2 regions of the uncultured Chloroflexus sp. genome follow, and region 2 is predicted to be linked to the other one. Evidence: riboswitches for the same ligand, from Rfam matches in the RefSeq annotation. Region 2 holds a riboswitch; the other holds the start of a gene.
The links. Region 2 has a riboswitch for thiamine pyrophosphate ahead of cytX (putative hydroxymethylpyrimidine transporter CytX). Riboswitches for the same ligand answer to the same signal wherever they lie in the genome.
Positions count from the first base shown of each region.

Region 1: it holds a riboswitch for thiamine pyrophosphate, as region 2 does, so the genes downstream of both, thiM (hydroxyethylthiazole kinase) here and cytX (putative hydroxymethylpyrimidine transporter CytX) in region 2, are expected to answer to the same signal.

Region 1 covers NZ_CALLJH010000021.1:106,533-110,949, reverse strand. The annotation lists gene Q1A00_RS08585 (hypothetical protein) at 1-104, shown strand, start outside; gene rplT (50S ribosomal protein L20) at 357-716, opposite strand; gene Q1A00_RS08575 (50S ribosomal protein L35) at 882-1,088, opposite strand; gene infC (translation initiation factor IF-3) at 1,144-1,872, opposite strand; TPP riboswitch at 2,164-2,284, shown strand; gene thiM (hydroxyethylthiazole kinase) at 2,389-3,222, shown strand; gene thiE (thiamine phosphate synthase) at 3,394-4,056, shown strand; gene thiD (bifunctional hydroxymethylpyrimidine kinase/phosphomethylpyrimidine kinase) at 4,059-4,417, shown strand, end outside.
Region 2 covers NZ_CALLJH010000022.1:2,986-7,402, reverse strand. The annotation lists gene mfd (transcription-repair coupling factor) at 1-1,022, opposite strand, end outside; gene Q1A00_RS08740 (DMT family transporter) at 1,202-2,116, opposite strand; TPP riboswitch at 2,463-2,576, shown strand; gene cytX (putative hydroxymethylpyrimidine transporter CytX) at 2,648-3,961, shown strand; gene thiW (energy coupling factor transporter S component ThiW) at 4,061-4,417, shown strand, end outside.

The DNA of each region.
Region 1 (4,417 bases), on a different contig from region 2:
CCGCACTCGTCCATGAATGGCGCGCGTTCGCCGGAGTGCATGTGCTGGCCAGTGCGATCCTCATACGGAAGCGGTTTATTCCCGTTACGGTCGAACGTACATAACAGGCTCTAAAAAGGAAGCGGCAAGAGGGGCGTCATCTCCCAAGGTGGCACGCACTAACGGGTAGGGAATGGGGAGAATGGCCCCTGCCTCAGCCCTCCTCCGAAGGGGGAGGGAGAAACTCCGCCTCTGGCGAGGGAAGGTTGAGAGGGGCTAAAGGGGTATTGACCGATGAGCGAAACGACAGACAAGCAGGTAGCAAGCATAGAGCCTACTACCTGCCAAATTATCAAACCCTAAGCGCCTTGGCGCAATTACGCCGTTGCAGCCGCCTGCGCCTGCGCCACAATGCGGGCAAAGGCCTGCGGATCGCGGACAGCCAGATCAGCCAGCATCTTGCGGTCAATCACAATATTCGCCTGCTTGAGGCCATTGATAAGGCGGCTGTATGTCGTGCCGTTGAGGCGAGCAGCCGCGTTAATACGCATAATCCACAGCCGGCGGAAATCACGCTTGCGACGGCGGCGATCACGGTACGCATCGGCGAGCGCATGCATCACCGCTTCATGAGCAACCTTATAGTGGCGGCTACGCGCGCCGCGATAGCCCTTCGCCTGCTTTAACAGCTTCTTGTGGCGCTTGCGCACCATTGTGCCACGCTTAACACGAGCCATAGTTATTCTCCTTTTGGCGGATCGGTCAGGGGGTGGCAAACCGAACCCTGAACTTCATCCGCACTATACCTTAAATTACCGGTAACGTCACAGGCCAGCAAAAGCCCTGCGTGCAGCGCAGGGCCACCGTTCGCGACAGGTATGAGTGACCCGCCGCTTGCTTGCTTACTCTAGACCGTAAGGCAGCGCGACTTGCAACAGGCGGCGATTAGCCGGCGAGGTAGGCTGATCTTTGCCCCACGCGCGCTGTGATCGACTCGGACGGTTGCGCTTGTTGCCGCGAATCCCTCTCTGCTGCAAAAACTTGCCAGACGCAGTCACCTTAAAGCGCTTTTTCGCGCCCTTATGCGTCTTCATTTTTATCTTTGGCATTGAACTACTCCTTGTGCCCGATCGAGTCGGCAAACACCGACTAGTTCCGTATCACTTAGCGCCGTCGCCGGCGTTCCTGCTCGTCATCGTAATCTTCGTCTTCGTCGTCATCGTAGTCTTCGTCCTCGTCGATGAGATCATCGTCTTCGTCAATCTCATCCTCATCGACGAGGTCTTCTTCTTCGTTCGCCGGCGTAGCCACAGGAGCGGCCGGCGCTTGGGCTGACTGGTCGTTCGCAGCAGCTTGGCGCTGAGCGGCAGCCTTTTGCGCCTGCTGGGCCGCTTTCAGCACCTTCGCTGTTGGCGCCAACAACATCGAAAGGACGCGCCCTTCCATCAGCGGCTTTTGCTCAATGACGGCAATATCGCTCAGTTGCTCAGCAATCTCATCGAGCATCTTGCGCCCGATTTCCGGGTGGGCCATTTCGCGACCGCGGAAGCGCAAGTTAAACTTCACCTTATCGCCAGCCAGCAAAAAGCGCCTTGCCTGATTCGCCTTGACGGCGACATCGTGATCGTCGGTTTTCGGCATCAGCCGGATCTGCTTCAATTCTGACTGCTTCTGATTGCGGCGTGCTTCCCGCTCTTTCTTGCTCTGCTCGTAGCGGAATTTGCCATAATCGAGCAGGCGGCATACCGGCGGAACCGCATTGGGCGCGACTTCGACTAGATCGTACCCCCGCTCTTCGGCCATAGCTAGCGCCTCGCGTAAGGGGACGATGCCGACTTGGGTGCCGTTTTCATCGATCAGGCGCACTTCACGGGCGCGAATGCGATTATTGATGCGAAACCGGTCTCTGATAGCGCAACTCCTTCGTCTTTCGAGCGGTGACGACTGCCTGCCGGAAGCGGGTTGCTGGGATGAGCGTCACCGTTAAGGCGAACCTTTTTATGCAGACGACAATAAGATATCGACGTGAACCTCTGCTCACATCAAGCCTGCATTATACCAGTCTGTGTAGGGATCGTCAAACGAATAGCCCCTTAAAAGCGTCTTTCTTTCATTTCCATAATAGCAAATGAGCTGGCCTGATTGCGCCGCCTTCCGTTCTATGCTATCATGGATCTAACAATTTGCATGCCGGGGGAGCTTGGGAGAACCGAGCTGAGAGGGCACCTTTGGCTATTGCCACCGGTGCCGACCCTCTGAACCTGATCTGGGTTATGCCAGCGGAGGGAAGGGCAGTGCGCAGTCCGACGCACGGTCTGCGTATATTGTAAACTCACCGTCCTGCCGCGGCAGGGCGGTTTTTTTGTCCCTGCGCGACGCTCATCCGTTTGCTGGCGCAAGGAGGCAACGATGACTTTGAACGAACAGATCGCAGAGTTGCGGGAACGGGTGCGCCAGCAGCGCCCCCTGATTCACCACATCACCAATTTCGTAGTGATGAACGACACGGCTAATGTGACACTCCATATCGGCGGGTTGCCGGTGATGGCGCACGACCGTGAAGAGGTGGCCGAGATGGTGGCAATGGCCGGTGCGTTGGTGCTAAATGTGGGGACGTTGTCGCCTGATTGGATCGAAGCCATGCTGATCGCCGGCAAGCGGGCGAACGAGCTGGGTATCCCGATCGTGCTCGATCCGGTTGGCGCCGGGGCAACCTCGCTGCGCACGGCGAGCAATCGCCGCTTGCTTGAGGAATTGCGGGTCGCGGTGGTGCGCGGCAATTCAGGTGAAATCGGCGCGCTGGCCGGCATGGGTGGCGTGGTGAAAGGGGTTGAGGCGGTAGTTGAGGCCGATGATCCGGTGGCGGCGGCGCAGGCGCTGGCGCAACAGTATCAGACGGTGGTAGCGGTCACTGGGAAGCGCGATATTGTTACCGATGGCAGCCGGGTGTTGGCGATCGATAACGGTCACGAGTGGCTGAAGACGCTGACCGGCACTGGTTGTTCAGCGACGACCGTAATCGCGGCCTTTACGGCGGTCGAACGCGATTATGTGCTGGCTGCCGCAGCTGGCTTGGCCTGTTTTGGGCTGGCGGCTGAGCTGGCCGCCCCGCAAGCGCATGGCCCAGCCAGTTTCAAGGTGGCCTTCTACGATGCGATATACCACCTGTCGGCAGAACAGATTCGCGCTGGTGTGCGAGTGACCAGCTTGAGCGATGACCAGAGCATCGCAGTGGCGCGGTAGGGGGTGGCTGGGCGCATCGCACGATGGCGCATGCGGCAGGTTGATTGCCGCCTGTCATCCGGTGTGTTATGGAGTGCGGCAGGGTGACTGCCGTACTCCAAACAGCTCGCACTCATTGCATGATGGTGTGCGGCAGGTTGATTGCCGCCTGTTATACCGAATGTCTCATCTATGCAAACAAAAACTCACATTGACTGGAGCCTCTACGTCGTCACCGATGCTGGCTTGTCGCGGGGCCGGTCGCATCTGGCGGTGATCGAAGCGGCCATTGCTGGCGGTGCGACGGTGGTGCAGTATCGCGAAAAGGCGGCTGCTACCCGCCAGATGATTGCCGAAGCGCAGGCCTTGCGCGAACTGACCCGACGCGCCGGCGTGCCGTTGATCGTCAATGACCGGCTCGATGTGGCTTTGGCGATTGATGCCGATGGTGTGCATGTCGGCCAAAACGATATGCCGGCGGCGTTGGCCCGCCGCTTGATCGGCCCAGACAAGATCTTGGGAGTCTCGACAGCTAATCTGGCCGAAGCAATGCAGGCAGTGCAAGACGGCGCTGATTATCTGGGGGTGGGGCCGGTGTTGGCCACCCCAACCAAACCCGACGCTGCACCGCCGATCGGGATGGATGGCCTACGTGAGATTTGTCGGCACGTGCCGATACCGGTCGTCGCGATTGGCGGGATCAATGCGACGAATGCTGCCGATGCTATCGCCGCCGGCGCGCAAGGCATCGCCGTCGTGTCGGCGGTGGTCGCTGCCGAGGATGTAGCTACGGCGGCGCGACAGTTGCGCGCGCTTGTCGCTGCCGCTCGCGCCAATGCGCATAGAAAGGAGTAACTATGGCGCTGCCACGCTGTTTGACGATTGCCGGCTCTGATTCGGGTGGCGGAGCTGGTATTCAGGCCGATCTCAAGACCTTTGCTGCGCTAGGGGTGTATGGCATGAGTGCCCTCACCGCAGTGACGGCGCAGAATACGATCGGTGTGCAAGGTGTGATTGAATTGCCGGCAGCGTTTGTTGGCCAGCAGATCGATTCGGTGGTCAGCGATATTGGCGTAGATGCGGTTAAGACCGGGATGCTGGCTAATGCCGAAATCATCGCCGTGGTTGCTGAGAAAGCGCGCGCCTATCGGTGGCCCGCGCTGGTTATCGATCCGGTGATGGTCGCTAAGAGCGGCGATCCGCTTCTGCACCCAGA
Region 2 (4,417 bases):
CCTAATGCAATCAACTGAGTACGATAATCAGACGCCTGCGCATCGATTTCATGAGCATGTTGCGCCAGCAAATGAGCTTCAGCCAGCACCACCATACTTGCTGGTGGCAAATAATCGAGCAGCGTCGCTGGCTGGGGCAAGAAAAAAGGCGCGTAAAAGGCGCGGCCTTCAAAGCGCTGGCCCTCGGCCAGTTGAGCGCGGGCCGCGGCCCACTCCTCGCGTACCTCGCGGCGCAACCCGCTCAGATCGAGCGCATCGATCCGGTGCAACGCATCAGTAACCCGCCAGAGCGGAGTCTCATGCGGCGGGCCAATCTCAGCCTGTTCTAGCCGCTGCTCACTGCGCTGGGTGACCGGATCAAACCGGCGCAGACTATCGATCTCATCATCAAACCACTCGACGCGCAACGGCAACTCATCACCCGGCGGCCACACATCGAGAATAGCACCACGCCGGCTCACTTCACCGGGAGCTTCGACCATAGCCGCGCGCTGATAGCCATTGGCAAGCAGCGCCTGCGCCACCTGCTCAACCGGCAGCCGCATCTCGCGCCGCAACTGGATCGTGGCCGTATCGAGTTCGGCGGGCGGCAACGTTGGCTGCATCAGCGCCTTCACCGAGGTGACAATCACACCATTCACCGAACTAGCGCGCAAACCGCGCAACACCGCCAACCGGCGCCCGATCACATCAGCGCCGGGAGACATTTGCTCGTAGGGCAACGCATCGGCAGCGGGGAAGAGCCAGACTTGATCGGGTGCCAACCACTGGCGCAGATCATCTGCGGCGCGCTGCGCACTCTCGGCGCTGAGGGTCACGTAAAGCACCGGCTTGGCCTGCCGACGGGCCAAAGCCGCCACCAACGCCGGACGAGCCGCTGCAAACACGGAGGCCACCGTCTGATACCCGGGGCGCAAGGCAGCCGCCAGCGCCGCTAACGCGGGCAGGTCGGCGATTACTGCACCGAGCGCGCTGACACTGGTCAGCGGGAGTTGGGTGTAGGTTGTTGGCAGTGTGGTCATGCGATTATGCTGTCCGGTACTGGAGGTTGATGTTTTACCGCAGAAGGCGCAGAGCTTGATGTTTATTTATCCTTTGCGGCCTTCGCGCCTTTGCGTTTATGATCCTTTGCGGCTTTACCCGCGTTGCACGGTCACCATCCCGAACTAATTTAGTATAGTAGCACGAACAACAACAGCCATCACGTCCGGCGAGTCAGCAAGACCCCGGTCACAATCAGCAAACCACCTACCCCCTGCACCCACGTCGGCTGCTCGCCGAGCAACGGCCACGCGATCAGAGTCGCTACCAGCGGAATAGCGCATCCGTAGATCGCAGTGCGGGCGCTGCCGGCGACACGCACACTATTATTCCACAGCACATAGGCCACTACCAACGCCAGCAAAGTGGCGTAAAGCAGCCCCAGCCACGCATTGAGACTCACACTTGTCCATGCCACTCGGCCCCAATCAGGAATACTCACCAGCAGCATCCCCGGCACCCCGGTCACCATCGTCCACGCGGTAATGGCTAGCGGCGAAAGTCCTTGGCCGAGCGTGCGCACGCCAAGCGTATAGATCATCCAGCACAACGCCGCGCCGAGCATCAACAGATCACCCAACAGCCCACTCCCGCCGAGGCTGAGACCGCGTTCGGCGACCACCAACGCCACGCCGCCGATCGCCAACGCGATACCGGCCGCCATCATACCCCGCACGCGCTCGATACCGAGCAAGGCAGCCGCCAGCGCTACCCACGCCGGCGTAGTCGCGATGATCAACGAACCATTCGCCGCCGTCGTAAGGGTCAAACTGTAGGTAAAGAGGGCCTGATAGACCGTATTGCCGGCAAATCCAATCCAAAACAGCTTCCACCACGTCGCCCGGTCAGCGGGCAGAGCACGCTGCCCCTCACGCCAAAAGGTAAAGGCCAACAGCAGCACACTGGCGCTAGCAAAACGCAGAGTGGCAAAAGCCAGCGGCGGAATCTCGGTTAAGGCGGCTTTGACAATGCTAAAATTCGCCCCCCAAATCAACACAACCAGCAGCATCGTCAGATCGGTGCGGGTCAACCCGGCAAACACGACCGGCTGCTCGACGCGAGTAGTGGTAGTCACAGACCCCTCGCCATGCACTAGAACCGGCGGATTTCGCCGGTATATGATGTAGGCTACCATGTATTATTGGTACCATCCAGCGTCTACAGGCGGATATTTGGCTGATCAGGGAAGTAAGGAAAGGCGCTTCCGTCATCGCGCGGGTGCTCGGCGTCCGTAGAGCAGACTGTATTCCGCTCCGGTCAATCCGCTGGGCGCGGTGGGAGGCCCCCCACCCCCGGCCTTTCCCTCACACGGGGGAGGGGGAGGCTCTCTTGGCGGACTATCGTCTCTTGATCTAACGTCAATAGTTCTGTATAATATGTACTATACAAATAAATAGACCGCTTTGCCGCTCCAAGCAAACGGTAAAAGCTAGGGGAGTCAGGAGAGCCTGACTGAGAGGATAGCCCGACTGATGCTATCGACCCTCGAACCTGACCTGGGTCATGCCAGCGTAGGGAAGCAACCGGTGGCATCTGCCGCTGATCGCCCCAAGGTCAGCGGCATTTTGTATGCCGGCGCCTCCCCAAGCAATGTGGAGGTATCAGAATGGAGCCAGAAACCACAGTTTCACCACTCACCCCAATCCCAACTCACCGTCGTCCGTTTCATTTCAGTGACGCATTCACGCTATGGGCAAGCCTCGGCGTCGGATTACTGGTACTGCAAGCCGGCGCACTCCTTGTCCCCGGTTTAGGGTTTGGTACAGCGATGGCAACAATACTGCTCGGCTCAGCCATTGGCGTCGTTCTGTTAGCACTTGTCGGCGTGGTCGGCAGTGATACCGGCGTCGCAACTATGGCTGCCCTGCGACCATCGCTTGGCATACGCGGCTCATTATTGCCAACCATCGCTAATATTGTCCAACTGGTTGGTTGGGGCACGTTTGAAATCATTGTGATGCGCGATAGTGCGCATGCGATTGCTCAACAGCTCGGCACCTTTTCACATCCGGTGCTTTGGACACTGATCTGGGGTACGTTGGCAACGCTCCTCGCGTTTGGCGGCCCCTTGCTGGTAGTGCGCAAGTTTCTGAAGCGGTGGGGCATTTGGCTGGTTTATGCAGCTACAATCTGGCTAACCATTCAACTTATCACCCGCTATGACCTAACAACTATCGTCAACCACCGCGGAACCGGTGAACTTACCTTTGGGATCGGGATCGACCTTGTGATCGCGATGCCACTCTCTTGGCTACCGCTGATTGCCGACTATACCCGCTTTGGCCGGTCGGCGCGACAGATGTTTTGGGGAACTGCGCTTGGCTATTTTCTGGCCAATGTGTGGTTCTATGCCCTTGGCGCCGCGTATGCGCTCGTGCTTGAGAGCGGTGATTTCATCCGGTCAATCTTGCTCACAAGCGGCGGGCTATTTGCGCTGGTCGTTATCCTCCTTGATGAGACCGACAACGCGTTCGCTGATATCTACTCAGCCGCCGTGTCAACCGGCAACATCGTACCCCAACTCGCAACCGCATGGCTCGCTATCGGGTACGGCGTGGTATGCACCGTCCTTGCCCTACTTGTGCCAATCGGGCAATACGAAGCATTCCTGCTCTTGATTGGCTCGCTCTTCGCCCCCCTCTTTGGGGTGGTGCTGGTCGATCATTTCATTATTCGGAAGCGGGCTATTGACCCGACTGCACTCGACCAACAGAACGGGATGTACTGGTACCTATTGGGCTGGAATTGGACAGGTCTCTTGGCGTGGGTGATCGGCGTCGGTACGTTTCAGTTTGTGACCCGAATGCTTCCTGAGGTAGGCGCGACCTTGCCCGCCCTCTTTGTTAGTGGGCTGGTCTACTGGGTCATCGCCCGAGTCAGACTGATGCAACCGTTACCCGTCGGTAAACAACGTGGTTGAGTAGAAACACAGCCGGTCGCCGGGAAACTGTGCCGACCGGCTAAACACCTATGGCCTATCACCTATTTCAGTCATCCTACTGAAACACCGGAGGTTCGTATGCCGGTTCATAGTCGCCTCATCGCGCGAGCAATCGTACTCATTGCCATCGGAGTCGCGCTTGCGCCATTTACATCGTTTCCAATCGGCATTGCCCGCGTCAATCCAACCCAACATTTTATCAACGTAGTAGCAGCAGTGACGCTCGGCCCGTGGTGGGCAGTCATTATCGCCGCAATCATTGCTATCATTCGCAATGCGATGGGAGTAGGCACAGTACTAGCCTTTCCGGGCGGGATGATTGGCGCCCTACTTGCCGGCCTCGTCTACCGCTACACGCGCAACGTCTATTTGAGCGCACTCGGTGAAATTGTTGGAACCGGTATTATCGCTGCGGTGGTTAGTGCACTGATTGTA